Regions from separate parts of the Shewanella oncorhynchi genome, predicted to be linked through region 3. Evidence: predicted binding sites of a transcription regulator. Region 3 holds the regulator's gene; each other region holds the start of a gene.

Region 1 (10,562 bases), 2.0 Mb from region 3:
ATAGCTGAAGGTCGTGGTCGGTTCGTGGTGGAAAAGTACTGTATCGACGCCGCTTGCGGCTAAAAACATAATTTGCTCGCCGCTAAAGGCGCGCCCAGGACGATAGGGATAGATAGCGAACTTTTCATGCTTCGAGGCGCGCATCGCCGTGTGCAGATCATAATGGATGCGCTGACGTCCATCGGCAACCGCAGTATAAAAACGATCGACATAGGCTTCGAGTTTTTTCGCGCGTACTCGCTCAGGGTTCACTAACCCTGGTGGATTGGAATGCTCACCACTAAAGAGACGATTCATGTTTTCGTCAATAATCCGCGTGCCGTTATTAATCGCTAATGGGTTACCAATGAGAAATAAAGTGCGCTGCTTTGCGATGATCTTTTGCTGTAGAAGTTGTTTAATTAAGCTATTGCAGAGTTCAATGGGCGCGGTCTCGTTACCGTGAACACCGCAGGAAAGCACAATATCTTTTCCTTCATTCTTTACTGGTTCGAAAACAATAACACCGGTATCCCACACTTCCACTTGAGTATGATCGCCTAAGTTAAATGAAAATTCGCCATCGAACTGTTCAGGATGGGCTAAGGTGAGCGCTAAAAAATCCTTTGAATCTAACAGAGCTTGTAACACAGAATTCTCCTTATAATGATGTGTAACAGTATTGGCGCAATAGCATAAGTACAGGCAGTAATAACCACTTAAGCATTTATCTCACCGCGGTTAGTCTCACTCGCACCTAAAAAACGGCTTCAATACTAACACATGTTTTTAGTGCTGTTCTCAGACATTTATTGCCGTAGGACCCAGTTTTAAGCGGAATGACATTCAACTAAGCTGATTGTTAAATTCTTAGGACATTCCCTAAGAATTTCCCATGATAAATATTCCAGCTTGAGGCTTGCTTTTGCACTCAAGTTTTATCACAATCCTTAGCCATCTAGACTTCTATTGGATTTAATTATGGCGTTAGCAACCTTTGGTGCCGGCTGTTTCTGGGGCGTAGAGTATTTTTTTAGACAAGTGAACGGCGTATCCAATGCCACCTGCGGCTATATGGGCGGCAATAATGCGGCGACGAGCTATGAAGAAGTCAAAAAAGGCAAAACGGGCCATGCCGAAGTGGTGCAAGTGGAATTCGATCCCGCCCTTGTCAGTTATGAAGACTTGCTCGATGTATTTTGGAAAAACCACAATCCAACGAGTCTGAACATGCAAGGCGGAGATATTGGCACTCAATATCGCAGTACCATTTTCTTCCACGACCGTGAGCAAAAAGCGGCCGCAGAAGCCTCAAAGTTAGCTTTTGCCCGCTCGGGGCGTTGGGGATTACGCCATATCGTCACAGAAATAGTGCCACTGCAACAGTTCCATGTGGCTGAGGAATATCACCAAAATTACATCGATAAGAATAACTTATCGAGTTGTCATATCGAGTACTAAATACGGTCAAATCAGTATTAGATCAACTACTCACAGCTGAATTAGACACAAACAAAAACGCACTCAAATCTGAGTGCGTTTTTTATTTTGAGACGTTAGCTAAACCTACTACTGCATTAAGCGTTTAGCGCCTTATCAATTAATGCCTGCGCATCTTTGATGATCTCAGCCAAATGCTGCTCACTGATAAAACTTTCGCCGTAGATTTTAAATAACGCTTCAGTGCCCGATGGACGCGCCGCAAACCAACCATTCGCCGTAGTCACTTTGATGCCGCCAATCGCCGCATTATTGCCCGGCGCATGGGTTAACACGTTTTCGATTGTCTCACCTGCAAGCACAGTGGCATTTAAGGTATCGGCATTGAGCAAAGCAAACTTGGCTTTGTTTTCAAGACTGATTGGGCTATCGATACGCTTATAGAAACTTTGGCCAAATTGTTTTACTAACTCTTGGTGACGCTGACCTGGGGTTTTACCTGTCACCGCAAGAATTTCTGCGGCAAGTAACCCTAGAATAAAACCGTCTTTATCCGTACACCAAGTAGAGCCATCACGGCGTAAAAATGCTGCGCCAGCACTCTCTTCACCGCCAAAGGCGATTGTGGCTTCGGCTAAACCGTCGACAAACCACTTAAAGCCCACTGGCACTTCGAGTAACTTTTTGCCGTGGAAAGCACAGATTTTATCGATAAGCGCACTCGATACTAAGGTTTTACCTATGGCTAAGGTATCGCTCCAATCTGGTCTGTGTGTCAGTAAATAATCGATAGCGACCGCAAGATAATGATTCGGATCCATCAAACCCGTACCAGGGCAAACGATGCCGTGACGGTCATAATCGGGATCATTACCAAGGCATAAATCAAAGGATTCTTTATGGGCGAGTAAACCTGCCATCGCATAGGGAGACGAGCAATCCATGCGGATTTTGCCGTCTTTATCCAGCGGCATAAAGCTAAAGCTTGGGTCAACTTTATCATTAACTAACGTGATATCGAGCCCATAACGCGCGGCAATCGGTGCCCAGTAGAAAATCCCTGAACCACCGAGCGGATCAACACCGATATGCAGCTTAGCCTTAGCAATCGCCTGCATGTCGATAACATTTTCTAAATCAGCCACATAGGGTGTAATCAAATCAATGGCGTTGACATAGCCTGATGCCAGCGCTTCGGCATACGCTAATTTTTGCACGCCAGCTAACGCTTGGCGCAAGTAATCATTGGCTCGCGATTCAATCCAAGCCGTGATATTACCTTCAGCAGGTCCGCCATGGGGTGGATTGTACTTGATGCCACCATCCTGAGGAGGATTGTGGGAAGGCGTAATGATCAAACCATCGGACAATGCAGCACCCGTAATATTGGCTTCGCGATTGGCGCAAATCACCCCATGGGAAACCACTGGCGTAGGTGTAAATCCGTCGTTCTGTTGGATTTTCACTGTGACTTTATTTGCCGCCAGCACTTCAATTGCCGACAAATAGGCTGCATAGGATAACGCATGGGTGTCAATCCCAAGGATCAGCGGCCCATCGATATTTGCCGATTGACGGTAGTCCACTACAGCTTGGGTAATCGCCCAAATGTGTTGTTGGTTAAAACTGCCATTGAAGGCGCAGCCTCTGTGCCCAGAAGTGCCAAAGGTGACGCGTTGTTGTACGTCATCCATATTTGGCGTGATGCTGTAATAATGGCTCATCAGTTTTGGAATATTGACCAGATCCGTCTGATTAGCGATTTGTCCTGCCCTTTGATGTATTGCCACCGATGGCTCTCCTGCACTCAATTACAATTAGAAAAAGTAGAAAAATGTCGTACTAACTTGGCTCATCCGCGGATTAAACGCGCTCGGAGATACCCGCTGCTACTGTCGCATCACAACCAAATTGCACTAAAACTTCCGATAAAATAGTGCGTTTCTTGGCGGTATTGTTGTTACTCGTTACCCAGAAACCACTTGTACCAATTTCTTTTGGGTTAGCCGAAGCACTCGCTTCGAGCAGTTGCTCCTTAGAGCGAGCAAAATACAAACGATCGCGCCCTTGGATCTGCAAAATTTGTGAGAATTGCTCTGGGGCTAATTGATACAAACTTTCGAGCAAAAACAGAAAACGACCTACTGCGCCTTTTTGCTGCGATAACTGATGTTCATCGACTAAGCGACTAAAATCATTCACTGCTGGCACTGTTTGCGCCGCGATAGGCTGAATAGGTTCAGCTTCAAGGCTCGGTTGGCTAATCGCCAAAGGCTGGGGTTGTTCGACCGCATCGACGGACAGGCCGAGTAATCGACGAAGAATGTCAGAGGCGCTCTCACCAATACGTTCTGTTTTGCTGGCAATATGACGATAGAGCTCTTCATCTACTTCGATATATTTCATAACCTTAATTATCCTTTGTTATTCGACAGGCTTAACCGAAAAAAGTTTACCACAGCGATCGGGGCAGATCATTGCGATCTGTTACCAGTGTATCTATCTCTATCAATCTGATAAAGCGCCATTATTCTAAAAGTGCGGGAAATAGCACAGCAAACTAGCAGTTAATCGACAATTGCCGAAAAAGCACACAAGTTACTGGCCGCCCCCACTATAGAAATGGCAACTGACTTGTCAAGCCAACGGCATTAAGGGCACAATTCGCGTCACGCTAAGCTAAAAATCTCCAACAGGAATCACAATGAACTTTGTTTCCACAGGCCAAGGACCCGCAGTGCTCTTGATCCACGGCTTGTTCGGTAATCTAGATAACCTCAAAGGTCTAGGGCAAGTATTAGAAAATCAGTATCAAGTTATTCGTGTCGATGTGCCCAATCATGGTTTAAGTGAGCATTGGGATCAAATGGACTACCCTCGCCTCGCCACTGCAATGATCAGCTTGCTCGACGAACTGGCTATTGAACGCGCCCATATTGTGGGTCACTCCATGGGCGGTAAAATCGCCATGGCGACGGCGTTAGCCTTTCCAGAGCGCATTATCAGCATGGTGGCAGCCGATATCGCCCCTGTCGCCTATGAGCCAAGACACGATACAGTGTTTGCGGCATTAGAAAGTCTGCCCTTAGAAGGCCATACCGACAGACGCTTTGCCCTAAACCACTTAATTGACAATGGTATTGACGAAGCAACGGCACAATTTTTACTCAAAAATCTACAACGCACTGATACTGGCTTTCGTTGGAAAATGAACTTAAGTGGCCTAAAGGCTTGTTATCCTAATATTATTGGCTGGCAAAATCAGACACTAAATCCAGTACAAAGCTATGCTGGACCAAGTCTGTTTATTCGCGGCGGCGACTCAAATTATGTCACTAGCGAGCACAGAAGCGCTATCATGGCGCAATTCCCCGCGGCACAGGCAAAAACACTTGAAGGATGTGGTCATTGGTTGCATGCGCAAAAACCCGTCATTTTTAACCGGATCGTGTCTGAATTTATTGACAAACATTCAATGTAAATCAGCAGCAAACTCGACCGAAAGCATATGGCAGCCGCCATCTTGTTGTGATATATTCGCGCCTCTTTTGGCCTTAGAACACTCTCAAGGACTAAGAAAGTATGTTATCTCAGTACATGGAACAAATTGAAACCATCGGCCTGAACCTGTTTTTTGCCTCGATATTTTTCTTTATCGGCATGGCCATCCACGATGTGCTTAAACAAGGTAACGTGCCAAAATTTGGTCGATTTATTGTTTGGTTAGTGTTATTTCTCGGCTGCGCCGGGTTTATTGTAAAAGGTATTATCCAGATCACTTGGGAAGGCTCAGGGATCGGTTAACAATAAGAACATGGCAAAAGAAGCGACAGACAGAACCACTATTGACCTTTTTGCCAACGAAAAGCGCCGGGGCCGACCACGTAGCAATCCTTTGTCCCGTAGCCAACAGCTTAAGGTCAACAAACGCAATCAAATCCAGCGCGATAAAGCCAACGGATTAAAGCGAATAGAGTTAAAGGTGTCACAAGATTTGTATGACGCCTTGAATGAGCAGGCATTGGCCAGTAACATCAGCCGTAGCCAGTTAATCGAATTAATTCTTCAGCAACAAGTTGAGTGCTGAACGAGTACCAGCAAGATTAACCTAATAAGTGAACTAGACATTAAAGGATAGACAATGGCAACTGTAGGTCTTTTTTTCGGTAGCGACACAGGTAACACCGAAGCTGTAGCCAAGATGATCCAGAAAAAACTGGGTAAAAAAATGGTTGAGGTGAAAGATATCGCCAAAAGTACCAAAGAACAGATTGCAGAGTATGACTTGCTGCTGTTCGGCATCCCGACCTGGTATTACGGTGAAGCGCAATGTGACTGGGATGATTTCTTCCCTGAATTAGAGCAAATTGATTTTACTGACAAACTTGTCGCTATTTTTGGTTGTGGTGATCAAGAAGACTACGCTGAGTATTTCCTTGATGCCATGGGCATGGTTGGCGATATTGTTCAGGCCCGTGGTGGCATCATCATCGGCCATTGGCCAACTGCAAGCTACAATTTTGAAGCCTCTAAAGGTCAAGTCGATGACGACCACTTTATTGGTTTAGGTATCGATGAAGATCGCCAACCAGAGCTGACTGAAGAACGTGTTGATGCTTGGGTTAAGCAAATTTACGAAGAAATGTGTTTAGCTGAATTAGAAGATTAATTCTGTTAACCATTTGATTAAAGCGGCTTAACGCCGCTTTTTTTATGCATATATTTCTGACTAAGAATAACGACATACCACACTCATGACCAACACACCCAGCTCCACCCATTGGGATATCTTTTGTACCGTCGTCGATAACTATGGCGATATTGGCGTCACTTGGCGTTTAGCCAAACAAATGGCTAATGAGTACCACATTCCAGTTAATTTGTGGGTCGACGACCTCGCAAGCTTCTCGCATATCTTACCGACACTCGATCCACTAAAAGCCATTCAAAGCTTCAATGGTGTGAATATTCTTCATTGGACTAAGCCTTTACCTATAGAGTTTGTCGCAGGGGAAGTACTCATCGAAGCCTTTGCCTGTGAATTACCCGAACAGGTAAAAGCGCAGCTGGTTTATTTACATCAGAACGCCCCAAAATCTGTACCTGTCTGGCTGAATTTAGAGTATTTAAGTGCTGAGGATTGGGTTGAAGGCTGCCATGGTTTGCCATCGTTACAAGCCAATGGTTTGAAGAAGTATTTCTACTTTCCCGGTTTTAGCGCCAAAACGGGTGGACTCATTTGCGAGCAAAATTTGTTTGCAGAGCGTGATGCTTGGCAAGCTGATACTGCCAATAAATTGCAGCTTTTTACTGATCTAGGTCTTAAGGACATTCAGGCACAAGACACTGTTATTAGCGTTTTTAGCTATGAGACCGAGGCGCTACCCGCATTATGTGAGTTATGGCAGCAATCGGTAGAAAAAATCCATGCGCTGATCCCCAAGGGGCGTAGCTTAAACAGTCTGACGCATTTACTGCCCTGTGAAATTGCCGCTCTAGTGCCAGGTCAACAGATAAATCATGGCAATTTAACCCTGCACATTTTACCTATGACAGACCAACAGGGGTTTGATCGCCTGCTCTGGAGCAGTGATTTTAATATCGTGCGCGGTGAAGATTCCTTTTTACGTGCCCAATGGGCCGCAAAACCCTTCATTTGGCACATTTATCCCCAAGAAGATGATTATCACCTCGTAAAATTAGAAGCTTTTCTTAAACTTTACTGCGATAATCTGCCACCTAAAATTGCTTGTTATTGGTCTGAATTGAATCTCGCGTTCAACCAAGCACAGCAATCAGCCGTGAGCCTTCACTGGCAAAACCTTAATCCTGTTAATTTGCCCTTGTTGCATCACCATGCTAAACAATGGCCAATTAATGCATTAAATGCTGCAGATCTCGCTACTCGACTAGTTCAGTTCGTTAAAAACAGCTAAGATACTGCGCGAAAACAGAAAAATCTAAATATAGGAAATAGTGTAATGAAAACTGCTCATGAAATCCGTCCTGGTAACGTGATCATGTTAGATGGCAGCCCATGGGTTGTGCAGAAAACTGAAACAACTCGTTCTGGCCGTAACGCTGCTATCGTTAAGTTAAAGTTGAAAAACTTACTGCTTAACTCTGGTACTGAAACGACTTTCAAAGGTGAAGATAAGTTAGAAGACATCATCCTAGATCGTCTTGACTGCACATATTCTTACTTTGCAGATCCTATGTTTGTATTCATGGATGCAGAATACAACCAATACGACGTAGAAGCTGAAAACCTAGGTGATGCAGCGGCTTATATCGTTGACGGTATGGAAGAAACTTGCCAAGTGACTTTCTATGATGGCAAAGCTATCTCTGTTGAAATGCCAACCACTATCGTACGTGAAGTGATCTACACTGAGCCTTCAGCTCGTGGCGATACTTCAGGTAAAGTGATGAAGCCTGCGACTATCACTGGCGGTGGCACAGTAAGTGTTGCAGACTTCGTGAAAGTAGGCGACAAAATTGAAATCGACACTCGTACTGGTGAATTCAAGAAGCGCGTTTAATCGCCCTTCTCGTTTCCAGACGAAGAAAAGCCAGTGCTTGCACTGGCTTTTTTGTTGCTATTTTTTTTAGTGATGTGTCGAGTCACTCAAGGGAATAGGCATTAGCATTGCGGCCCTAAGAAACGTCGCTCCCAAGCCCCTATCTCACTCAAATAACTTTGGAATTCAATTTCCTTCACCGATACAAAGCCAGTGACAAAATCGTCCCCGAGTAAGCGTCGTGCCGAATCACTTTGGCGCATTTGCGTTAACGCAGCTAAAAATGTCTGCGCGAGGTCATGGCTGCTATCGTAGGCGCTCCCGGTTTCTGGTGCACTTGGCGATAATTTTTCTTCCATTCCGGCAAGGCCCGCAGCCAAAGATGCGGCAATCATCAAATACGGATTGGCATCGGCGCCCGCAATACGGTTTTCTACCCGTCTCGCCACTGGAGCACTTAATGGCACACGTAGGCCAGTGGTGCGATTATCAACGCCCCAACTTAAATTAATCGGCGCTTGACTGCCGGAAATGTAACGTCTAAATGAATTGATATTGGGTGCAAATAACAACATTAAATCAGGTAGATACTTTTGTAATCCGCCGATGTAGTGGTGAAAACGGTCAGTGTCACTACCATCAGCATGGCTGAAAATATTATGACCTTTATCATCGACGACACTTTGATGTAAATGCATAGAACTGCCGGGTTGACCCGCTATGGGTTTTGCCATAAAAATCGCATTCAAACCATGTTTTATGGCGATTTCTTTCGCCGCGTATTTAAACATAAAGGCTTGATCCGCTAAGGCCAGCGGATCGCCATGCACTAAGTTAATTTCATATTGCGATAGCCCCATCTCATGGATCCAAGTATCACCTTTAATCCCAATCGCATCGATGGCGGCATTAAACTCATCCCAAAATGGCGCGAGTTCATTGAGCATATTCATGCTAAACGCAGATTGACCGTTTTCAGCTCGGCCACTTTTTGAAATGGGTGCATGATACGGCACACTCGGATCGGTATTGGCTTCAGTCAGATAAAACTCAATCTCAGGGGCCACCACGGGCGTTAACCCAAGGGCTTGGTAACGGGCCAACACATTTTTTAACATAGAGCGCGGCGCAAATGGACATAAATTGCCATCCAGTAATACGCAGTCATGGATGGCAAATGCGCGCGGCACTGTGCTCCATGGGATCATGTTGAGAGTGCTGTAATCGGGGACGAGTAAAAGATCAGGATCAGCATCAGGGAAAACAGGATCGTAGGAATACTCACCGGTAATCGCTTGCATCGAAATCGCTTGGGCAATACGTAATTCAGCACCCTGAGCAAAACTTCGGGCTGGCATAAGCTTTCCCCTTGGATAGCCTGAAATATCAGGGAATAAACACTCGACATCACGTATTGTGCCGTGCTCGAAAAACGCAGTAAGAAGAGTTGAGTCCATTTGATTCGTTTGCCACTAATGTTGAAAATAATGCCCTGAAGGATGCAAAGTATAATCAGGCTTTGATTTGAAAAGCTACATGGCGATGATGAAATATGTAAAATATAAATGACAATTTCGTAAAATATAATTTGACATCAGTTGAAAATCTTCATTTAACAGTGTAATCGTGTTTATCCTAGTTCAAGCCTCATCACTCTTTATTCACCTTTTACTCACTCTAGCCGTCTAACCTAATTACGGCAGACATAAAAAAACCAGCCGTAGCTGGTTTCTTATATTAATCGTGACAGAAGTTATGCAATCACAATAAAGCCGATAAATGCTATTACTGCTGCGATAAGTGCATAAGGTAACTGAGTCACAGCATGGCTCACTAAGTTACAACCTGAGCCTTGGGCGGCCAATACGGTTGAATCTGAGTAGAAGCACGCTTGGCTACCAAATGATGATGCAGACAATAAGGCCCCAATGACTAATGGGATGTCCGCCCCAACCGCTTGCGCTAATGGCATCACGATAGGAATCGTCACGGCAAATATACCCCAGCTCGAACCTGTGGCAAATGCGAGTATAGCCATAGATAAGAACACTACCGCAGGCAGCAATTTAGGTGTCATAAATGGGCTTAATGATTCAATGACGTACTGCGGCAGTAACAACTGATCGCACACATCCTTAAATACAAACGCCGCAATCACAGTGCTAATGGCCGGTAGCATGCTTTTAAAGCCATCGATCATTTGGTCCATCATCTCTGAAAATGGCATCAAGCGCTGCACTGCATAATAAGGAATCGTGATAACTAAGGTCGCCAGCAAGCCTTTCCACACGTCGATATCAAAGTACACGGTAAAGGCAACTAACAAACCAATAGGCACTAAAAAGTTATGCAGTTTGCCCTGATTATCGGCGTGCTTAAATTCCTCTTCTATGGCTTTAACCGCATATTCATCCGAAGTTTGCACTTGGTCGAAATCCACTTGCGCTTCCGCGGGTTCACCTTGGGCAGCGCGCAGCTGCGCAGTCTTCATTGGACCAATGGCGGGCACAATACCTAATGCGACAAGTAGCACCATAGCCACAGCTAACCAAGCATAAAGCATGTAAGGAATGGCTTGCATATACACTGCAATGCCTTGACCTTCGGCTGCCACACCGTTAT
Region 2 (10,562 bases), 1.6 Mb from region 3:
TCGATAAGGCTTCGTTGTTCTTACCTTCACCCACGTTGAAACGCACGTTTTCGAACACAACCACTTCACCCACGGCAACGTCAACGCCATCTAAATAGTCGGTCGCTAAACGCACAGGACAAGACAGGGCTTTTGCCAAATAATCGACCACAGGTTGCATAGAATATTCAGCATTGTATTCGCCTTCGGTCGGACGACCTAAATGCGACATCACCATCACAGCCGCACCTTTTTCAAGGGCCAACTCGATAGTCGGTAGAGAGGCGCGCAGACGTGCGTCACTGGTGACGACGCCATTGCTGACAGGGACATTGAGATCTTCGCGGATAAGCACGCGCTTACCTTGTAGATCCAGATCTGACATATTGATAATTGCCATGGTAACGCTTCCTTTTATAATCAAAAAACAAACTGTTTCACACTATAGCCGGTATGAATTGACAGCCGCTCGGCGCTCGACATCCCGTCGAATTGGCATAAATTCAGTGACCCACAAGTGAATAATCTACTTTTATCAGCCTCGCTTGGCCGCGATCATCGCCAAACTCGTATCTAACATACGATTGGCAAAACCCCACTCGTTATCGCACCACAGGAGTAACTTCACCAACTGACCGGCGCTCACGCGGGTCTGGGTACCATCGACAATACTGGAGCGCGGATCATGGTTGAAATCACATGAGACTAAGGGCTCATCAGTATAGCCTAAGATGCCGTTAAATCGCCCATTGGCGGCTGATTCCAGCACCTGATTGACTGTGGCAATATCGACGGTTTTTTCTAAGGTCACGGACAAATCGATGGCGGTCACGTTGATGGTGGGCACGCGCACCGAAATCGCTTCAAACTTATTTTTCATGTGCGGCAAGATCCGCTCAATGCCGCGGGCAAGTTTAGTGTCGACAGGGATAATCGATTGACCAGCAGCACGGGTTCGACGCAAATCATCATGGTAAGCATCAATCACTTGCTGATCGTTCATCGCCGAATGGATAGTGGTAATGGCACCGCTTTTAACGCCAAAGTGGCGATCGAGCACATCGATCACAGGCACGATACAGTTTGTGGTGCAAGAAGCGTTGGACACCACAGTGTGTTCGGCGCGGAGTAAATCGTGATTCACACCATAGACAATCGTGCCATCGACATCCGCTGAGGATGGATGGCTTATCAGCACTTGTTTAGCGCCAGCATGAATATGGGCTTCGCAGCTTTGACGATCAACTAATACGCCTGTGGCTTCATAGACAATATCTATGTCCATCTCGTGCCAAGGGAGTTTTGCCGGATCGGGCTCGTGGAGGATTTTTATCGCATCGTCGCCAATCAGCATATGATCATCAACAAGCTTCACTTTATGCGCAAACCGACCGTGGGTGGTGTCGTACTGGGTCAGATGAATAATGGCTTCAGGTTTAGCTAATTCATTAATCGCGACAATCTGCATTTGCTGCCGTTTTCCAGACTCATATAAAGCTCGGAGAATAGAGCGGCCGATACGGCCATAACCATTGATAGCGACTCGGATCATTGAGGTCTCAATTTCCTCTTAATACAAAAACGGCCTGCAAACGATTGCAGGCCGCATTATACAGATTAACACTTAAAAAGTTTAACCTTTTGTATTGAATCTAATCCCTTGAGCGATTAGCCCAATGATTTTGCAGCATTCAGCACATTTTCAACGGTGAAACCGAAGTGATTCAATAGCACGTTACCCGGCGCAGACTCACCAAATGTGGTCATGCCCACAACTGTGCCTTCAAACCCGACGTACTTGTACCAGAAATCGGTATGCGCCGCTTCAATAGCCACACGTTTAGTCACAGCACGTGGTAATACAGATTCTTTATACGCGGCATCTTGCTTATCGAACTCAGTTGTCGATGGCATAGAGACGACGCGAACGTGTTTACCTTGCTCAGTCAGTGCAGCGGCTGCATCCATTGCCAATTGTACTTCGCTACCAGTTGCGATCAGGATCAGTTCTGGTGTACCCGCACAGTCTTGCAGTACATAAGCACCTTTAGCCACATTAGCTAATTGCTCAGCGGTACGCGCTTGAGCTTTCAGGTTTTGACGGCTGAAGATCAGTGACGTAGGTGCATTACGGCGCTCAATCGCAGCTTTCCAAGAAACTGCCGTTTCTGCCGCATCACATGGACGCCATACGGCCATATTTGGCGTCATACGCAGGTTAGCTAATTGCTCAACTGGTTGATGCGTTGGGCCATCTTCACCTTGACCGATAGAGTCATGGGTATAAACGAAGATGTTTTGAATACCCATCAGCGCCGACATACGGACTGCGTTACGGGCGTATTCCATGAACATCATGAACGTTGCGCCGTAGTTGATGAAACCACCATGCAGCGAAGCACCGTTCATAATGCCGCTCATGCCGAATTCACGCACGCCGTAGTAAATGTAGTTACCAGCTGGATCGTCTTGAATACCTTTAGAACCTGACCACAGTGTCAAGTTAGAACCCGCTAAGTCAGCAGAGCCGCCTAACAGTTCAGGCAACATAGCGCCAAATGCACCGATAGCATTTTGTGACGCTTTACGGCTCGCAATCCCTTCGGCTTTGTCCTGTGATGCTTGAATAAATGCCTGCGCTTTTTCTTCGAAATCAGCAGGTAATTCACCTTTCAGTACACGGCGCTCGTATTCAGCAGCCAGTTCTGGGTGAGCTGCGCTATAAGCTGCAAACTTCTCGTTCCACGCTGCTTCACGGGCCGCACCAGCTTCTTTGGCATCCCAACCGGCATAAACATCAGCAGGGATTTCAAATGGTGCATGTGGCCAGCCAAGGAATTCACGGGCGGCTGCGATTTCTGCATCGCCTAGTGGCGCGCCGTGACAATCGTGGCTGCCAGATTTGTTGGGTGAACCAAAACCGATAATGGTTTTGCAGCAAATCATGGTTGGTTTATCGGTAACGGCTTTAGCCGCTTCGATAGCAGCACGGATTGCCGCGCTATCGTGACCATCAACACCGGCAATCACATGCCAGCCGTAAGCTTCAAAACGTTTTGGTGTATCATCGGTGAACCAGCCTTCAACATGGCCATCGATAGAAATACCGTTGTCATCCCAAAATGCGATCAGTTTACCTAAACCTAAAGTACCGGCTAATGAACAGGCTTCGTGGGAAATACCTTCCATCAAACAGCCATCGCCGAGGAAGCAGTAAGTGTAGTGATCAACGATATCGTGACCATCACGGTTAAACTGTGCCGCTAAGGTTTTCTCAGCAATCGCCATACCAACAGCATTGCTAATGCCCGCACCGAGTGGACCCGTTGTGGTTTCAACACCTGGGGTGTAACCGTATTCTGGGTGACCCGGTGTTTTAGAATGCAATTGACGGAACTGTTTTAGCTCTTCAATTGGTAATTCATAACCAGTCAGGTGAAGTAAAGAGTAGATCAGCATTGAACCGTGACCGTTAGAGAGGATAAAACGATCTCTATCTACCCATTTCGGATTGTTCGGGTTGTGCTTAAGGAAATCATTCCACAGCACTTCAGCAATATCTGCCATACCCATTGGGGCGCCGGGATGGCCTGAATTTGCTTTTTGAACTGCATCCATACTTAACGCACGGATTGCGTTTGCGAGTACTTTACGGGAAGACATGCTCTCTCCTGCTTGTTTGTGGGGTCTAGCGGGCAATTTGGATGCATATTTTCCCCTACATGCCAGTGTGACGCAAACTAAAATTGCCATTCACTCAGCAAAAGATGGCCGAATATGTACCCAAACAACCTGAAGATGCAGGATTCAGGTAGCTTGAGTATATAAGTCGCAGAAACAACCCTGTCACTTTGCTGGCGTTTACTTGAGAGGACATAGCAAGGATCACTTGTAATGGAGAAATAAATTTCTCAAAAACATAGCAAACTTAATACTATGAAATATAAGAAAAATAACCTATTTATGACTGAGCGTAGTCGTTTTCAGGTCACAATCTGAGAGGATTTTTTATTATCGGGGGTGATCGGCAATCGGATTTAAACTAAAATAGCCGTCTAGATGTAGATGCTTCTACACGTTTGAATGCTAACGACGAGATTTTCCTACTATGGCAAAGCACTTGTTTACTTCTGAGTCGGTCTCAGAAGGTCATCCCGATAAGATTGCAGATCAGATTTCTGATGCTGTGCTAGATGCAATTCTGGCTCAAGATCCAAAAGCACGCGTAGCGTGTGAAACTTATGTCAAAACCGGCATGGTATTAGTAGGTGGTGAAGTCACTACCTCTGCCTGGGTTGATATTGAAGAAATCACCCGTAAAACGGTGCGTGAAATTGGTTATACCCATTCAGATATGGGGTTTGATGCAGACTCGTGCGCAGTATTAAACGCCATTGGTAAGCAATCACCCGACATTAATCAAGGTGTAGACCGCGCAGACCCTGCAGAGCAAGGTGCTGGCGATCAAGGGTTAATGTTTGGCTATGCCAACAACGAAACCGACATTCTGATGCCTGCACCTATCACCTATGCCCACGCATTAGTGAAACGTCAGTCTGAAGTCCGTAAAAATGGCACGCTACCTTGGTTACGCCCAGATGCGAAAAGCCAAGTCACTTTTGCCTATGATGATGGCAAAATTGTCGGTATCGATGCAGTTGTGTTATCGACTCAACACAGAGATGACGTTTCACAAGCCGACTTAATTGAAGGTGTGATGGAAACCATCATCAAGCCAGTATTACCAGCTCAATGGTTAAACAAAGATACTAAGTTCTTTATCAACCCAACTGGCCGTTTTGTTATCGGTGGTCCAGTAGGTGATTGTGGCTTAACGGGTCGTAAGATCATCGTTGACACTTACGGCGGCATGGCCCGTCATGGTGGTGGCGCATTCTCTGGTAAAGATCCATCAAAAGTGGATCGTAGCGCGGCATATGCTGCCCGTTATGTAGCAAAAAACATAGTTGCAGCAGGTCTTGCTGATCGCTGTGAAATCCAAGTGTCTTACGCTATTGGTGTGGCAGAGCCTACCTCTATCAGCATCGAGACCTTCGGTACAGGTAAGGTGTCTGAAGAAGTGCTGATCAAGTTAGTACGTCAACACTTTGAACTGCGCCCATACGGTTTAACGGCCATGCTAGATTTAGCACGTCCAATTTATCAAGCGACCGCCGCTTATGGCCACTTTGGTCGCAGCGAATTCCCATGGGAAGCGACTGATAAAGCCGAAATATTGCGCGCTGACGCGGGTCTATAGTCTTAATTCATTTCAATTTTTACACTTAAGACCCATGAAAAACCGCTACCCAGCGGTTTTTTTATGTCTGACATTTAGTTAGATTACAAATATGGCAAAATAAAAGCAGCATATACACAGACCATTAGAGTGCACAGACCCCATGACCGATAACGCCATCTTATTACAGCAACTTCAATCTTGTGCATGGGCAGCCAACGTAGGTCTGCCAGAGGAAACAGCAAAGACATACGGCACATTAGAGGAGATCGCCGCTTTTCTTGAATCCGATCCTGAAGCCTTTTTTGAAACACCTTACGAAATCCAATATGAAAGCCTGTGTGTAACTGATCATGACTTGGCAAATTCGTTAAAAACAAAGGCAGTAGTAAATGATGTGCATGCTTGGATTTCTGACAGCGAAGTCGATGAAATGTCTAAGTCAGCTTACCTCTCCACTTGGAAAATTATTCCCGTTGCAGAAATATGCGCGCTGACATCCGATGACGCTAATACGCTCGCAACACTGCTCCTAGCTGACGTTAAACTTTCAGCCTTTACGAGTGAACGCCTATCTTGGTATCTCTGTGGAAGAATACCCTTTGGTTATATTGGTACTTATCCAAACGGACAATGGCTCATTCTGTAGCCTTATACGCTAGCACCTTTAATTTTTCTGACTTCATCTAGGGTCTATTGAGCTTTCGAGGATGATTTTTAGGCAGCATGCCGATACTGATGCTACCCAATGCACGCTGGGAAACGCTTTTTCATTTAATAAACAGCACAGGCCGTGTTTATGATAAACCTGAACATAGACAAACATTCGAAGGCATTCTTTACCACCTTCTAACAGGTATCCCTTGGCAAGATTTACCCAAAGAGTTGAGCCATTGGAGTACGGTCTTTAGACGGTTTTATTTATGGTCTAAAAAGACATTCAGGCCTATTTATTCAAAGCTTTAGCGAAAATGGCCGACACGGAATGGGTCTTTATTGATGGCTCGATAGTGCGGACTCACCAGCACAGTGCAGGTGCACTGAGTAATGAGTAATGAGTAATGAGTAATGAGTAATGAGTAATGAGAGTTACCCTATTGTTTAATTGGTAGTGGATACTTTTATCAAACGGGTAACTCTCATTTTTATCTATCGCCCATGAATATCAAATAATAACTAATGCACAGAGTATTAGTTTAGAAACGTACATTCATACCAACCCAGAAGTTACGGGCCTTATCTTTGTTATTGAAATCATCAACGTAAGATGCTGTGTATCCGTTTTGGCCATTATCGTCAGAGACACAAGTTGTGCTAGTGTCACTACATTCGGTGAAGACAATATCGTATGAAGTAAAATCTTTATCAAACAAGTTATTTACTCGCATGTTGAAGGTGACAAACTCACTCGCCTGATAAGAACCACCAAGATGGAACACGTTATAACCCTTATAGTAGAGTGCAGCATCATTAATGATATCCCAAGAGCGATAACGTTTAGCACGGTATTCTGAGGTCAAGAATACGTTAAATGAGTCGGTCAACTCCCATTTTAATGTCGCGTTTGCCATATGCTTGGCACTGTTGCCGAGTGGACGGCCTTGCTCTGCACCGCTTTTCTGCTCGCTATCTGTGTAGGTATAATTAGCATTTAACGTTAAGGCATCTAGAATTTCCCAACGTCCCGCGAGCTCAGCACCTTGAATAGTAACTTTATCTATGTTGACTGTTTTGCTACTGACTGCATAACCTAAATCAGCATATTCACCCGCATCGGAACATTCTATGCTCGTACCTTTACCACAGGGTTGTGAAGCAATCTTATCGTCAAAGTCATTTTTAAAGATAGTGACGTTAAAATTATGGCCATCTGGATGAGACCAATACAGGGCGACTTCGCTGGACACACTGGTTTCAGCTTCGAGATCTGGGTTACCAAATTGCGGTGAGGTTCCTTGGCCACCAAAGCCAACGACACCATCATACAATTGTGTGGTTTTAGGTGTTTTAAAACCTGTGCTCACCCCACCCTTTACAGTCCACTCATTATTAATGGGGTAAACGCCGTATAGACGTGGGCTGAGTTGGTTGCCAAATATTTCATGATCATCATGACGTAAACCCGCAGTAACAGATAAATCAGAAGTCATGCTCCATGTATCTTCAGCAAAAACAGACCACATATTATGTTCTTGTACTGCGCCCGGCGTACCTTCTTCCATACCAAATACACCGTCTTTCAACTCACCACGAATCACCTGCGCACCCGTCACTGCGACATGATTTCCTGCAGCTTCAAATGGAATATCGAGTTTCATATCAAGCGTATATTGATTACTTGCCATTTCGCGTTTAGGTCTAGGCAGGAAAGTGGATTCAGCAATCGCTTTACGTTCGGCTTCAGTCATGCCGGTGTAATCCCCTTTACCATCAATCATCTGCAGTAGTAATACTCGCTCAGCAGTGGTAAATGGCAGTGTGCGGCCATTATTTTGTGTGTCTACATAGGATAGTGACACAAAGCTTGTACCAAAATCCCAAGCACCTTCATGGGTTAATGCCCAAGCATCACGGGTAAATTTTTGAGTCTCGCTGTAACCCGCTCGCGGATTTGAGCGTCTTGCCCATTCACCACCGCTGGCTAGACAAGCAGCCTCACGGGAACCTACGCCGCCTTTACAGAAGTTACTGGCAATCCAGAGACTATCGATATTATCAACAGTACCAAGCGGATACTCGCGTTCACCGTTATCATTGATCAGTGGTGTATTATCATAATCTTGAGATGAGGAATCTAAATCAAACCAAATTTTGTGATGTTCATTTAACGTCCAACTTAAACTCCCACCTAACATATGATTTTCGTTATCGACGGTTTTACCGCCACCACCAAAACCGAGTGAACGAGTGCGTACTTCTCCATTGGGATAATCTACTGGTGCATACTCTGGTGTTGACCCCATTCGATCATAAATACTGCCATGAATAGATAACCCAAGAACGCCTTTAATGAGGGGACCCATCACGCTGAAATCGGTAGTGATATCTTCGCCATAGGCATCATTGGTTTGATGAGTTCGGCTGTGAGTGATAGAGCCAGACCATTCGTCGCCCACTTTTTTAGTGATGATGTTCACCACACCACCTAGAGCATCTGCACCGTATAACGTTGATGCTGGCCCACGAATAACTTCAATTCGATCAATAGCATCAAGTGGTGGTACATGACCAAATTGATTGCCACCAAAACTGTTTGGATAAATATCACCATGGTTATTCTGACGCTTACCATCGACAAGGATTAAGGTATAGTCAGATCCCATACCGCGTAGACTGATGGTACCTTGCCCTGTTTTATCACGGGTTTCACCAATATCAACCCCTTCCAAGTCACGCACTGCATCTAGGAGAGTGGTATAAGGTTTTATCATCAAATCTTCTTGGGTGATAACAGAAATACTGGCAGGTGCATCAACCAATTTCTGTTCATATCCAGAGGCAGTAACAACCATAACTTCCATTTTTCTGTCGGGAGCCTCTTCGGCTTGGACAAAATTACCCGCAAATACAGCGGTAATGGCAACTGCCAAGCAAGTTTGACGAAATAACATAAACCTCTCCTGTTTAGTAAACTTAGTTTACAAATGTAATCCATAAATGATTTCGCGAATGATAATGATTAACATTAGTGAGATCAATCAAAAGTTGAATACAACAGAAATAACATTTACGTTTATAAAGTAATCACATTCCAGAAAGAGTTTTTGACATGAACTTTGAAGTTATGAGTGAAGAAAATATCGCGATTGTGGATGCGCTGGTAGACGGCGTTCGGCAATATAATGCTGGGCTCTTAGGACACGAGAAATCAGTACCTTTGACTGTCATTGCACGTGATGAAGCTGGCAAGTTGATTGGTGGTGTGGGTGGCCGAACTATCTATAAAAACTTCTTAATCAATGTCGTCTGGGTTGATGACCAAACCAGAGGCACAGGGCTTGGGCGTAAACTGATGGCACTTGCAGAAGCAGAGGCGAAACAACGCGGTTGCTTGGTAGCTCAAGTGGATACCTTATCGATTCAAGCCCCTGTATTTTATGAAAAACAAGGGTTTGAGATCATAGGCACAGTCACCACGACACCTGAGCGCTACTTTATGGTGAAAAAGTATTGATAATTGGTAAAAGTACTATTGATAAAAATGCACAAATAATATCAATGACTATAAACAGACGAATAAAATAGATTTACTCTATAAAAAAGGAAATTAAATGAAGTTATTTCTTTCCACAATAATATCTTTTCTTATGTTTGGCTGCATGTCTTATACTTCATCGATACCAGAAGGGTATACAGGAGAGCTTGCTACAATTGATGATAGTTTTCAAAGACTAAGTCGAAGTAAAGCAAGTTTTTATTATATAAAGCTAATCGATGGAGAACCTATCCATAATAGCTTAACAGCATCTTCAGCGGCTTCTAATGGAAAAGGCTCGCAATTGATTGCAATGGGCGCATCAAGGTCGATTCCAATCAAACCCATAAACTTATATCTCATCGGCCAAGTCCATCACTCCGCTCCAATCGGATATATTTTTAGCTCAACCTCAAACTATATCATTGAGGGAGAAGTTAATTTTACACCGAAGAAAAACGAAAAATATCTTATTAATGGGAGTTTAAGTGAAGATTACTCTGCGGTATGGATAGAGGATATTAACGGAAATGTTGTATCAAAAGTTATTGAGAAAAGAGGCCTATCTCATGTTTCAATAATTGACTCAGGTCTTCAACCCAAAAAGATAGAACTTTCAAAAAAAGAATTATTCCTCAAATTGGCTAGCGGAGAAAGTGAAAACTTGGTTGTTTCAAAACTAGGCAAGCCGGACAAGATTACCAAATATGGTGGAAATTTCCTGATAGAAAAACCACCTAGCGTAACCTATCAGTATGAAGGCCTTGGAAGTATCCAGTTCAGTGCACAAAAGTCAGCAGCTCTCTTTATCGAACGAGTGACCCCAAACATTGAATGGTCAGATGATATATCATCAATAAAAATGCAGTTAAACAGCACAGGAGCAACATTACAGAGTTTAGCCAAAGGCTATTATCAACAAGATCATATCAAAATAGAGGTGCTAGATTTATTTGCTGAAAAAATCTGGACTGAGAAAAAGAATGAAGATCCCTACGTGATCGATGCTGTTTCTTGGCTTTGTAAAGTGTTAGCCAAAAGCAATAACTCACGCTACAGGTCAATATTACAAAACATTGCAACTGAGGCAAACGAAAATAAACTACGAAAACATGCCAAAAATAGCTTAGACCTATTACCAGTCACGGA
Region 3 (10,562 bases):
AATACATCATTAACTTCGGCCATAACCTGTACGAAGGCATTAATATGTCCGAAACCCGCGGCATGATGGCGGCGCAAATGGACAAAGGTGCCAAGCTGGTGGTGTTCGAGCCAAGATTCTCCATTGTGGCCGACAAGGCCGATGAATGGTATGCCATTCGCCCCGGAACCGACGTGGCCGTCGCCTTGGCGTTATGCCATGTATTGATTGAAGATAATCTTTACGACAAGGCATTTGTCGCGCGCTATGTGGAAGGCTTCGAAGCCTTTGCCGCCGAAGTGAAAGCCTATACCCCTGAATGGGCAGAAACTATCTCCGATGTGCCTGCCAAAGACATTCGTCGCATCGCCCACGAATATGCCGCTAAAGCGCCCCATGCTGTGGTCGATTTTGGTCACAGAGCCACCTTTACCACCGAAGAGTTTGAGATGCGCCGCGCCCTTTACGCCGCTAACGTCTTGATTGGTAATATTGAGCGTAAGGGCGGGATTTATATCGGCCAGAAACCCGGTGATTACAACAAGCTTGCCGGTGAAGCGGTTGCGCCCGTATTGGCCAAACCTGGCGTGAAAGACATGCCAAAACCAGCAGCGAAACGTATCGATCAAGTGGAAGAACAGTACGCCATGATGTGGACATCGGGCGGCGTTTACCAAACCATTCTCGATGCCACCTTAAGCGCAGTGCCCTACCAGTTACACGGCTGGGTGATGTCACGCACTAACCCAATGCAAACCATGACAGACAGAGCACGCGTTGTTGAAGCGATGAAAAAGCTCGACTTTATCGCCGTGTGTGATGTTTATATCAGCGAAACCGCCGCCTATGCTGACGTGATTTTACCTGAGTCGACTTATCTTGAACGTGATGAAGAAATTGCTGACAAGTCAGGTAAAAATCCGGCCTATTATGTGCGCCAACGGGTCGTTGAAACCTTAGGTGATACTAAGCCTTCTTGGCAGATCTTTAAGGATGTGGGTGTGGCTATGGGCCTTGGCGAGTTCTATCCATGGGAAAACATGGAAACCCTGCAAATGCTGCAGGTGAACCGCGACACTGACCTGCTGCGCCGGATCAAAGACGAAGGTTTTGTGAGCTTCGGTAAGCCAATTATGTTGTGCGAGCCTAAGATGGTTGCCGAGTTTATTAAGGCATACCCCAATGCGCGACCTGCCGATGAAGACGGCACTTACGCCAGTGCACTGACCTTTAAAACCCCGAGCGGCAAGATTGAACTCACTTCCGCGAAAGTCGAAGCCATGGCACCGGGCCGTGGGGTGATCAAGTTCCGCGAAGTGAATCTTAAAAAAGCAGATGAGCTGTACTTTATCCAAGGCAAAGTGGCGGTGCACACCAATGGTGCAACCCACAATGTGCCTATGCTCGCTAACCTGATGTCGGATAACGCTGTGTGGGTTCACCCCGTCACTGCGGGCAAATTAGGCATCAGCAATGGCGACCCAATCCGCCTCACCAGCAGTGTTGGCACAGAAGAAGGCCATGCCTTAGTCACGCCGGGCATTCGCCAAGATACTGTGTTTGCTTACATGGGCTTTGGTTCTAAAAACAAAGAGTTGGTCAGAGCAACGGGCAAAGGTATCCACTGCGGTAACTTACTGCCGCACGTTACTGCTCCTGTGTGTGGCATGACAGTGCACACCACGGGCGTCACGCTGGCAAAGCGCTAATCGGAGGCTTAAATGAATAAACGATATGTAATGGTGCACGACGAGAATAAGTGCATCGGCTGCCAAGCTTGTAACGTGGCGTGTCGCAGTGAAAATGGCGTACCCGAAGGCGTAACTCGTCTGCAAGTGCGTGTGGAAGGCCCCTTTGGTGAGATGCCCAATCTGCATTTCAAATATCACAGGGTATCTTGCCAGCAATGTGAAGATGCACCCTGCGTTAAAGTGTGCCCAACAGGCGCGGCCTATGTGGGTGAAGATGGCATTATCTCTATCCATACCGAGAAGTGTGTCGGTTGTATGTACTGTGTGGCAGCGTGCCCTTATAAAGTGCGCTTTATGAACCCAGAAACCAAGGCCGCGGATAAGTGTAACTTCTGTAAAGACAGTCGTTTAGCACGGGGCGAAGAGCCAGCGTGTGTGACTGTGTGTCCAACCGATGCCTTAGTGTTTGGTGATGCTAATGATCCAAGCAGTGAAGTGGCCATCATGCTCAACACTAAAATCACTTACCAAGATAAAACCCATTTGGGCACTAAACCTAGGGTATATCGCGTTCCTACCAAAAGAGGGGGGATTTGATTATGAACAATACTTGGGGCGACATGGCGCAATATGATCCTGTCACTTGGCACTGGGTCATCGCCGTTTACCTGTTTATGGCGGGTTTATCCGCGGGCAGTTTACTGATTGGCATTGGTTTGCGCTGGGCGAATAAGGAACTCAGCGCGGGAGCTGAAAGCAGCATTCTTAAGGCGGCAGCGATTATTGGACCTGTGGCAATTAGCTTAGGTTTAGCTTGCTTAGTGTTTGATTTAACCAAACCATTCCACTTTTGGCTGATCTTAATTCACTATAACTTCCAGTCAGTTATGGCAATCGGGGTGCTGGCGCTGCTGGCGTATTCTCCCTTGGCCTTTGCATACGCCATTATTGTGCTGCGGAATGACTTACCAAAATGGGGTTTGGGTTTCCTAACACCTATCGCTAAGTTACTTATGCCATTTCGAAAGCTGATTGAAGTATTGTTGTTTGTCCTCGCCATTGGCGTAGGGGCTTACACTGGCTTCTTAATTTCGGCGATGAATGCCTATCCTATGCTCAACACTGCGGTACTGCCTGCGCTGTTTTTAGTGTCAGGTCTATCGGCGGGCGCTGCGGCAAATGCGGTACTGGCGTTGCTGATGTTTAAGACGGACAGCCACGACAAAACCTTAGTGAAGATGCACGGTTTAGAATTGCCTGTGATGGCGATTGAAATCCTGTTCCTGTTCATGTTGTTCTGCGCCTTGTACTTCAAGGGCGGCGCGGCGGCTGCGGCCTTAGCATCGTTAACTTCTGGGCTATGGGCAAGCGTGTTCTGGATAGGCGTTGTCGGTATAGGTTTTGGTATTCCATTGCTGTTTATGCTGCTACCCGCCGCGACTCGCCACACTAAGGGGGCGATGATCATGGTGGCTTGTGCGAGCTTAACGGGCGTACTCGCCTTAAGACACTTTATTGTGTACGCAGGGCAAAGCTATTTAAGCTGAGTGTAATCTGGCTTTACATATTGATAGATAAAGAAAAAGCACTGGCAATGTCAGTGCTTTTTTATTGTTTGAATCTTGAGAAGGTTTGCCAGTACAAGCAGGACGCTTATTGGGGTAATAACTCGATAACCGACTTCACCGTTAGCACTAAGGCGCTGATACTGCACAGGACTAACGTCGCCATTTTTGTCTTCTCTTTATCGACACGGCCCACTAATCGTCCTGCGACTAAGTAACCTAAAATCACTGAGGGGAGCAGCATCAACGACAGCCACAGATGTTTTAATTCTAATAAGCCAGTGATCGCTAAAATGATCAGTGCAATCATGGAGCTAAAAATGAAGAAGGCCGACAGGGCTGCGCGAAACTGCGAGGCATCTTTGCCTGCCAACAAAATCGCCATCGGTGGGCCACCAATCGCGGCGATATTGCCGAAGATCCCTGAAACCACACCTGCACCGAAGAGGGTTTTCTTATTCACTGGCAGGCTGAATTTATACAGGCTGAGGATCACTGCGACAGTCACAATGGCGGCGATGGATAAACCCAGTATGGGTTGAGGCGCAAACAGCAATAAACTCGCGCCGATAAAACCACCGGGCACGCGGCCTATGAGCGCATATTGCAAGCCATTGAATTCTAAGTGACCGCGTTCACGCACTAAGGTCAGCAGGGCGATGGAGAAACCCATAGCAATAACAGGCGCAGGTACAAGTTGTGGATCGACGATATACAGCAAAGGACTGGCGACAACCGCAAGCCCAAACCCAATCAGACTTTGGGTTAAGGCGCCCAGAAACACGACCAGCGAGGCTAAGGCGAGTGTCTGTGGATCTATCATAGAAAACATAGGATTTCCTATATCCCAAACCACCTCAAGATGGTGAAATTTAAAGTTTGAAGTCGCTTGGGTATAAACAAAAAGGGATCGTTAACGATCCCTATTGATGAGCACTGTGATATGACTTTGAAAGCGACGAGTCGCTATTCCATGTCTTCCCACTCGATTCCCATTTGATCCATCAACAACTTGGCTTCGGCGGGAATGCTGTCTGGGTTATCTTTTGACAGATCTTCATCGTTGGGCAATGGCTGGCCAGTGTAGGCGTGCAAAAATGCCTCACACAACAGCTCGCTGTTGGTGGCGTGACGCAAATTATTGACCTGACGACGAGTACGTTCGTCCGTGAGGACCTTAAGCACTTTGAGCGGAATAGACACAGTAATTTTTTTTACTTGTTCATTCTTCTTGCCATGTTCAGCATAGGGGCTGATGTATTCCCCATTCCATTCAGTCATTGACTCACCTGTTATAACGCTAAATTCGGGGCAGATTTTAAACCCTTACAAAGAACAGTCAAATTATTGCTACTATTTCTTTGTGATTGCAAACAGATTTCTTTATGTTCAGACGTCTAAACGTCTTCACGCCTATTGACGATGGCGTTGGGCTTAGGTACATTTAGACGTCCAGACATCTCTATTAGTCTATCGAATTTAGGAGTCCACCCATGGCAGAGCGTCAATTAGCCACACTGGCAGTGCGTCAGGGTATCGAAAGCGATACTCAATATGGCGCAGTTGTGCCACCGATTTATTTGTCGACTAATTACGCCTTCGATGGTCATAAAAATCCCCGCGAATTCGATTACAGTCGTTCAGGCAACCCAACGCGCTGCATTTTAGGCGAAGCATTAGCGCAATTAGAAAAGGGCGCCACTGGCATAGTGACGTGCACTGGCATGGCGGCCATCACCTTAGTGACTACTTTGCTCGGCCCCGATGACTTATTAGTTGTGCCCCATGATTGCTATGGTGGTTCCTACCGTTTATTTACCAACTTGGCGAAGAAAGGCCAGTTTAAGCTCATTGTGGTCGACCAAACCGACAGCCAAGCGTTAGCCGCCGCCATTGCGCAGAATCCTAAGATGGTGTGGCTCGAAACCCCATCGAACCCGTTATTGCGTGTGGTAGATATCGAAGCCATTGCTAAGGCGAGCCATGAGGTCGGCGCGCTGGTGGTGGTCGATAACACCTTTTTATCGCCGATATTGCAACAACCCCTATTGTTAGGCGCGGATATCGTTATCCACTCCACCACTAAATATATCAATGGTCACAGCGATGTAGTCGGCGGCGCAGTGGTCGCCAAAGACGCGCAAATCGGCGAAAGCTTACATTGGTGGTCGAACACTCTAGGCTTAACGGGGTCAGCCTTTGACAGTTATCTGACCCTGCGCGGCCTGCGTACCTTAGCTGTGCGTATTCGCGAGCATCAAGCCAATGCCCAGCGTATTATTGAGGTATTAACGCAAAGCCCTGTGGTGAGTAAAGTCTATTACCCAGGGCTTGCGGATCACCCAGGCCACGCCATTGCGGCCAAGCAACAACAGGGCTTTGGCGCTATGCTGAGCTTTGAGCTCAAAGGCGGCGAGGCCGAAGTGGTGGCCTTTTTAGGTGCACTCAGCTTATTTAGCGTGGCGGAAAGTTTAGGTGGCGTCGAAAGTTTAGTGGCAGTGCCCGCCACTATGACCCACAGAGCCATGGAGCCGCAGGCGCGCTTCGAGGCTGGTATTAAGGACACCCTATTGCGTCTATCGGTGGGTATTGAAGATGCCGCCGATTTAGTTGCAGATATTCAAGCAGGATTAGCCGCCGTTGCGGCTTGTCAGTAGAGGAATAATAGATGGCACGTTGTCACTTACATAAATTTGGTGGCTCCAGTTTAGCGGATGCCGATTGTTATCGTCGAGTCGCCCATATCCTGTTAACCCACGGTCATAGTGATGATCTCGTGGTGGTCTCTGCGGCGGGTAAAAGCACGAATTTCCTGTATAAATTATTAGCGCTGCGTGATGCGGGTCAGCTATGGCAAGAAGAATTACAAGTGCTGATCAGCTACCAACAGGGGTTGATTGAGCAGTTGTTGTCGAATGAACAAGCCCGCGATCTGCGTGAGCGTTTGGCCACTGATAAAGCGCAACTCATCAGCTTGTTGTCCTTAGATGAGCGCAATGAATACCAAATCAACCATGTGGTGAGCTTTGGCGAACGTTGGTCGGCACGTTTAATGGCGGCGCTACTGCGCGAATCTGGCGTGGCGGCAAGCCATGTGGATGCCTGTTCAATTTTAGTGGCCGATGAAGCCGCTGTGCCACAAATTCGGGTACAAGAATCCCGCGCTAAAGTACAAGCCCTATTAGCCGCGCATCCCAATGAACGCTTAGTGATCACAGGTTTTATCTGCGCTAACGAGCGTGGCGATACCCTGTTACTTGGTCGTAATGGTTCAGATTTTAGCGCCAGCCTGATTGCTAGTCTCGCCGATATCGAGCGCGTGACCATTTGGACCGATGTGGAAGGGGTGTTCAACGCCGATCCTAATAAAATCAACGATGCCAAGTTACTGAAAAGCATGTCACTTGCCGAAGCCGATCGCCTAGCGCGTTTAGGCTCGCCAGTATTACATTCGCGCACTCTGCAGCCTTTGTTTAATACCGAAGTGAGTTTAGCGGTACGCTCAAGTTATGCATCCCACACCGACTTTACCTTGATCGCTCCCCACAGTTCGTCGGCGAGCGCACCTGTGGTGACTAACCTTAATGCTGTTGTCCTGTTCGGCTTTAAACTCACGGGTGAGTTAACCCGTTTATTAGATCTATTGATCGCCGCAGGTTTAACGCCATTGGCCCATTGGACCTCTGCCCATCAAAGGGTTGAACTTGCCTATACCGCTGAGAATCAAAAACAAGTTCAAAGATTACTCGATGCCGAGGCAGAAGCATTAGGGATTAGCGAGCAGCAGATCAACACAGATTTTGGTTTAGTCGCATTAGTGAGTGCCGATGCCGAACATTATCGTCGCAGCTTCGCCCGTTTACTGAGCCGTGATGCTAAACCTTTGTTCAGTGGCGATTTAAGTTTAGTGACGTTAGTGCCCCAGTCACAGGTGAATCTGTTAACCCAAAAAGTTCACCGTCGCTGCGCTGGGCCGCGTAAACGCATTGGCGTCCTTCTGCTCGGTGTGGGTAATATCGGTGAGGCTTGGATCGATCTGTTTAAGTCGGTTTCACCCTCACTAGACCATGAACTCGAAGCCAGTGTTGAGTTAGTCGGTTTAGTCAGTTCGAGTAAAGCCTTGATTAAATCCACTGGGATTAATCTTGCCGCGTGGCAAACAGAGTTTAATACTGAAGCAACGCCTTGGCAGTATGAACATTTATTCGAGCAATTAGAGCAAGTTAACTGCGATGAGCTGGTGGCCTTAGATATCAGTGCTAGCGCCAGTTTGACGCTGCAATATCCAGAATTGTTCGAGCGTGGCATCCATGTGGTGAGCGCGAATAAACTTGCGGGCTCGGGTCCACTGCCTTTCTATCGAGAGTTAAAGCAGCAACTGGGTAATCGTCGATTATTTTGGCGCTATAACGCCAGCTGTGGCGCAGGTTTACCTATCCAACATGCGCTAAATGATCTGCGTAACAGTGGTGATAGCGTTGAAGCGGTGGGCGGGATTTTCTCCGGCACCCTGTGTTGGTTGTTTGAGAAATACGATACTAGCAAGCCATTTTCAGAATTAGTGATTGAAGCCAGAGGCTTAGGTATTACTGAACCCGATCCCCGCGACGATCTCTCCGGCCGTGATATGCAGCGTAAACTGCTTATTTTGGCCCGTGAAATTGGCCTTGAAATCGAGCTCGAAGATATTGAACTGCGCTCACTCGTACCAGCCGCTTTGGCGGATATTCCCTTAGATCAATTTCTCACCCGCATTGCCGAGTTAGATGCCGATCTGTTGCAACAGTATGGTGCGGCGGCGGAGCAAAATAAGGTGCTCAGATATGTGGCATCCTTAGACAACAGCGGCCCAGAGCTCAAGGCCGAAGTGGGTTTACAGTGGATCGATACTCATCACCCTTACGCCAATTTAACCCCTGGTGATAATGTGTTTGTGATCCGCAGTGTCTTCTACCAAGGTAATCCGCTGATCATCCGTGGACCGGGCGCAGGACGCGAAGTGACCGCGGCGGCGGTGCAGTCGGATCTGACCCAGATCTGTCGCGATCTGCTGCAGGAATAACGCGGTATCAAGCTTCTTAAAGGACTCATTCGAGTCCTTTTTTATTGGTTAGAATAAATCTATTGAATTAACCGAGATTAAATGCGGTTTATGGGTATTTTTGGGCTTGACTTACATCTCAGTTTCTCTAGTATATGGACATGTAGACGTCCAAACGTCCATTTGAACGAATTCATACTAGCAAAGAGTAGCGCCAAGGGCGGTTGAGGAAATACACATGGCTTTTCATCACGCACAACATTCACAATCGCTGAACCAGAGCTTGTCTGAGCTTAATGGCGATATTAATGTTTCTTTTGAGTTTTTCCCGCCATCGACCCCCGAAATGGAACAGATCCTGTGGAACTCTATCCGTCGTTTAGAGCCGCTGAATCCTAAGTTTGTGTCTGTGACTTACGGTGCTAACTCAGGTGTTCGCGACCGCACCCATGGCGTGATTGAACGTATCCAACAGGAAACCGACCTCGTTGCCGCGCCGCACTTAACCTTAGTGGATGCCAGCGATGAAGAGCTGTTAGAGCTGGCTAAGCATTATTGGAAATCGGGCATTCGTGACATAGTGGCACTGCGTGGTGATTTGCCCGCAGGCAGCCCCAAGCCAACCCGTTTTGCGGTGGATTTAGTGCGTTTGCTGCGCTCAGTGGCTGACTTTGATATTTCCGTTGCGGCCTATCCAGAAGTGCATCCCGATGCGAGCAATGCACAGGCGGATTTGATCAACCTTAAGCGTAAGATTGATGCGGGCGCTAGCCGTGCCATTACCCAGTTTTTCTTCGATGTGGAATCTTACCTGCGTTTTCGTGATCGCTGCGTTGCCGCCGGTATCGACGTTGAAATTGTGCCGGGCATCTTACCTGTGACTAACTTTACCCAGCTAAAACGTTTCGCGGGTATGACCAATGTGTCGTTACCGAATTGGTTACATAAGCAATTCGACGGCCTAGAAAACGATGCGGGTACACGCCAATTGGTGGGGGCAAACGTGGCCATCGACATGGTGAAAGTGCTGTCCCGCGAAGGTGTGAAGGATTTCCATTTTTACACCTTAAATCGCGCCGAATTGACCTACGCGATTTGCCACACTTTAGGCGTGCGTCCTAAATAAAACCTTATAAAATAAACTAATAAAAACGCCGCAGAGAATGCGGCGTTTTGTTTTGCTTAAATTCTAAATTGAGCTAATAAAGTTGTTAAACGGGCTGCGAGTTGGGCAAGTTCATCGCCAGCGCGTGCAGTTTGTACCGCACTATCTGTCGCATTGGTCGCAATATCATTGATGTTATTAACATTTTTATTAATCTCTGCCGAAACCGCACATTGCTCATTTGCAGCGCTGGCGATCTGGATATTCATCTGGCTAATGGTGGAAACCGCATGGGTAATGGCTTCGAGTGCTTCACCCGCTTGGTGAACTTGGGATACACAGCTTTGGGTGGTGCGGGTGCTGGTTTCCATCGCATTGACTGTAGACTTAGCTTTATGCTGAAGCGCTTCGATCATCTGCTGAATTTCCGTCGTAGATGCTTGAGTGCGGCTCGCCAGAGTGCGTACTTCATCGGCAACGACCGCAAATCCTCGACCTTGTTCTCCCGCCCTTGCGGCTTCAATTGCCGCATTGAGTGCGAGTAAATTAGTTTGGTCGGCAATATTACGGATAACCACAAGCACAGAATCGATTTCAGCGGTATTACGCTCTAATTCATTGATTTCACTCGCTGCTGTGGCTATTTCCTCGGCCAATATGGCGATAGTGGTTACCACTTTTTGTACAACCAATTTGCCTTGTTCGGTTGAGTCATTGGCATGATTGGCGGCATCGGCCGCATCGGTCGCGTTATGGGCAACTTCTTGAACCGTTGCGGCCATTTCATTCATTGCGGTGGCAACTTGCTCGGTTTCGAGGTGCTGACGACTCGCCATCTTCTGGGTTTCCCGCGTAATGCTCGACATTTCTTCAGCAGAGGTGGCGAGCAGGCTTGTTGAGTCGGCGACGTGGGAAACTGTGTTGTGGATTTTTTCTACAAAGCGGTTGAATGCCATCGATAATTCAGCAATTTCATCCTTACCTTTTACCGCGATTCTGCGGGTTAAATCGCCTTCACCTTCAGCGATATCATTCATGGCTTGGGTGGTTTCAGCGATAGGGCGAGTAATCCCTTTGGCAATAAACCAAGCAATGGCAGTTCCAATGACCAGAGCCACTAAACCGATAAGGATCAACTTAAGGCGAATATCCGCTATCGCTTGTTCTGAATGGGTTCTATC

What was found. The regulator MetJ, encoded in region 3, represses methionine synthesis genes. The targets are predictions, from matches to a motif close to TAGACGTCTAGACGTCTA.
Region 1: a site for MetJ is predicted at 931-948, ahead of msrA (peptide-methionine (S)-S-oxide reductase MsrA). Genes of this name have one in related genera too.
Region 2: a site for MetJ is predicted at 4,028-4,045, ahead of metK (methionine adenosyltransferase). Genes of this name have one in related genera too.

Annotation. Positions count from the first base shown of each region.
Region 1 covers NZ_CP132914.1:2,600,776-2,611,337, forward strand. Annotated here, with positions in the region: gene astE (succinylglutamate desuccinylase) at 1-630, opposite strand, end outside; gene msrA (peptide-methionine (S)-S-oxide reductase MsrA) at 961-1,440, shown strand; gene pgm (phosphoglucomutase (alpha-D-glucose-1,6-bisphosphate-dependent)) at 1,557-3,209, opposite strand; gene seqA (replication initiation negative regulator SeqA) at 3,283-3,825, opposite strand; gene RA178_RS11785 (alpha/beta fold hydrolase) at 4,124-4,900, shown strand; gene RA178_RS11790 (DUF2788 domain-containing protein) at 5,002-5,223, shown strand; gene ybfE (LexA regulated protein) at 5,234-5,506, shown strand; gene fldA (flavodoxin FldA) at 5,561-6,088, shown strand; gene earP (elongation factor P maturation arginine rhamnosyltransferase EarP) at 6,174-7,355, shown strand; gene efp (elongation factor P) at 7,401-7,961, shown strand; gene RA178_RS11815 (glutamine synthetase family protein) at 8,063-9,397, opposite strand; gene RA178_RS11820 (Na+/H+ antiporter NhaC family protein) at 9,694-10,562, opposite strand, start outside.
Region 2 covers NZ_CP132914.1:4,021,866-4,032,427, forward strand. Annotated here, with positions in the region: gene RA178_RS17850 (phosphoglycerate kinase) at 1-379, opposite strand, end outside; gene epd (erythrose-4-phosphate dehydrogenase) at 515-1,531, opposite strand; gene tkt (transketolase) at 1,648-3,642, opposite strand; gene metK (methionine adenosyltransferase) at 4,088-5,239, shown strand; gene RA178_RS17870 (hypothetical protein) at 5,382-5,867, shown strand; partial or broken gene RA178_RS17875 (transposase) at 5,945-6,270, shown strand; gene RA178_RS17880 (TonB-dependent receptor domain-containing protein) at 6,415-8,829, opposite strand; gene RA178_RS17885 (GNAT family N-acetyltransferase) at 8,988-9,392, shown strand; gene RA178_RS17890 (hypothetical protein) at 9,490-10,562, shown strand, end outside.
Region 3 covers NZ_CP132914.1:616,644-627,205, forward strand. Annotated here, with positions in the region: gene phsA (thiosulfate reductase PhsA) at 1-1,688, shown strand, start outside; gene RA178_RS02875 (4Fe-4S dicluster domain-containing protein) at 1,701-2,267, shown strand; gene nrfD (NrfD/PsrC family molybdoenzyme membrane anchor subunit) at 2,270-3,217, shown strand; gene RA178_RS02885 (sulfite exporter TauE/SafE family protein) at 3,324-4,067, opposite strand; gene metJ (met regulon transcriptional regulator MetJ) at 4,202-4,516, opposite strand; gene metB (cystathionine gamma-synthase) at 4,729-5,892, shown strand; gene RA178_RS02900 (bifunctional aspartate kinase/homoserine dehydrogenase II) at 5,904-8,297, shown strand; gene metF (methylenetetrahydrofolate reductase) at 8,515-9,402, shown strand; gene RA178_RS02910 (methyl-accepting chemotaxis protein) at 9,459-10,562, opposite strand, start outside.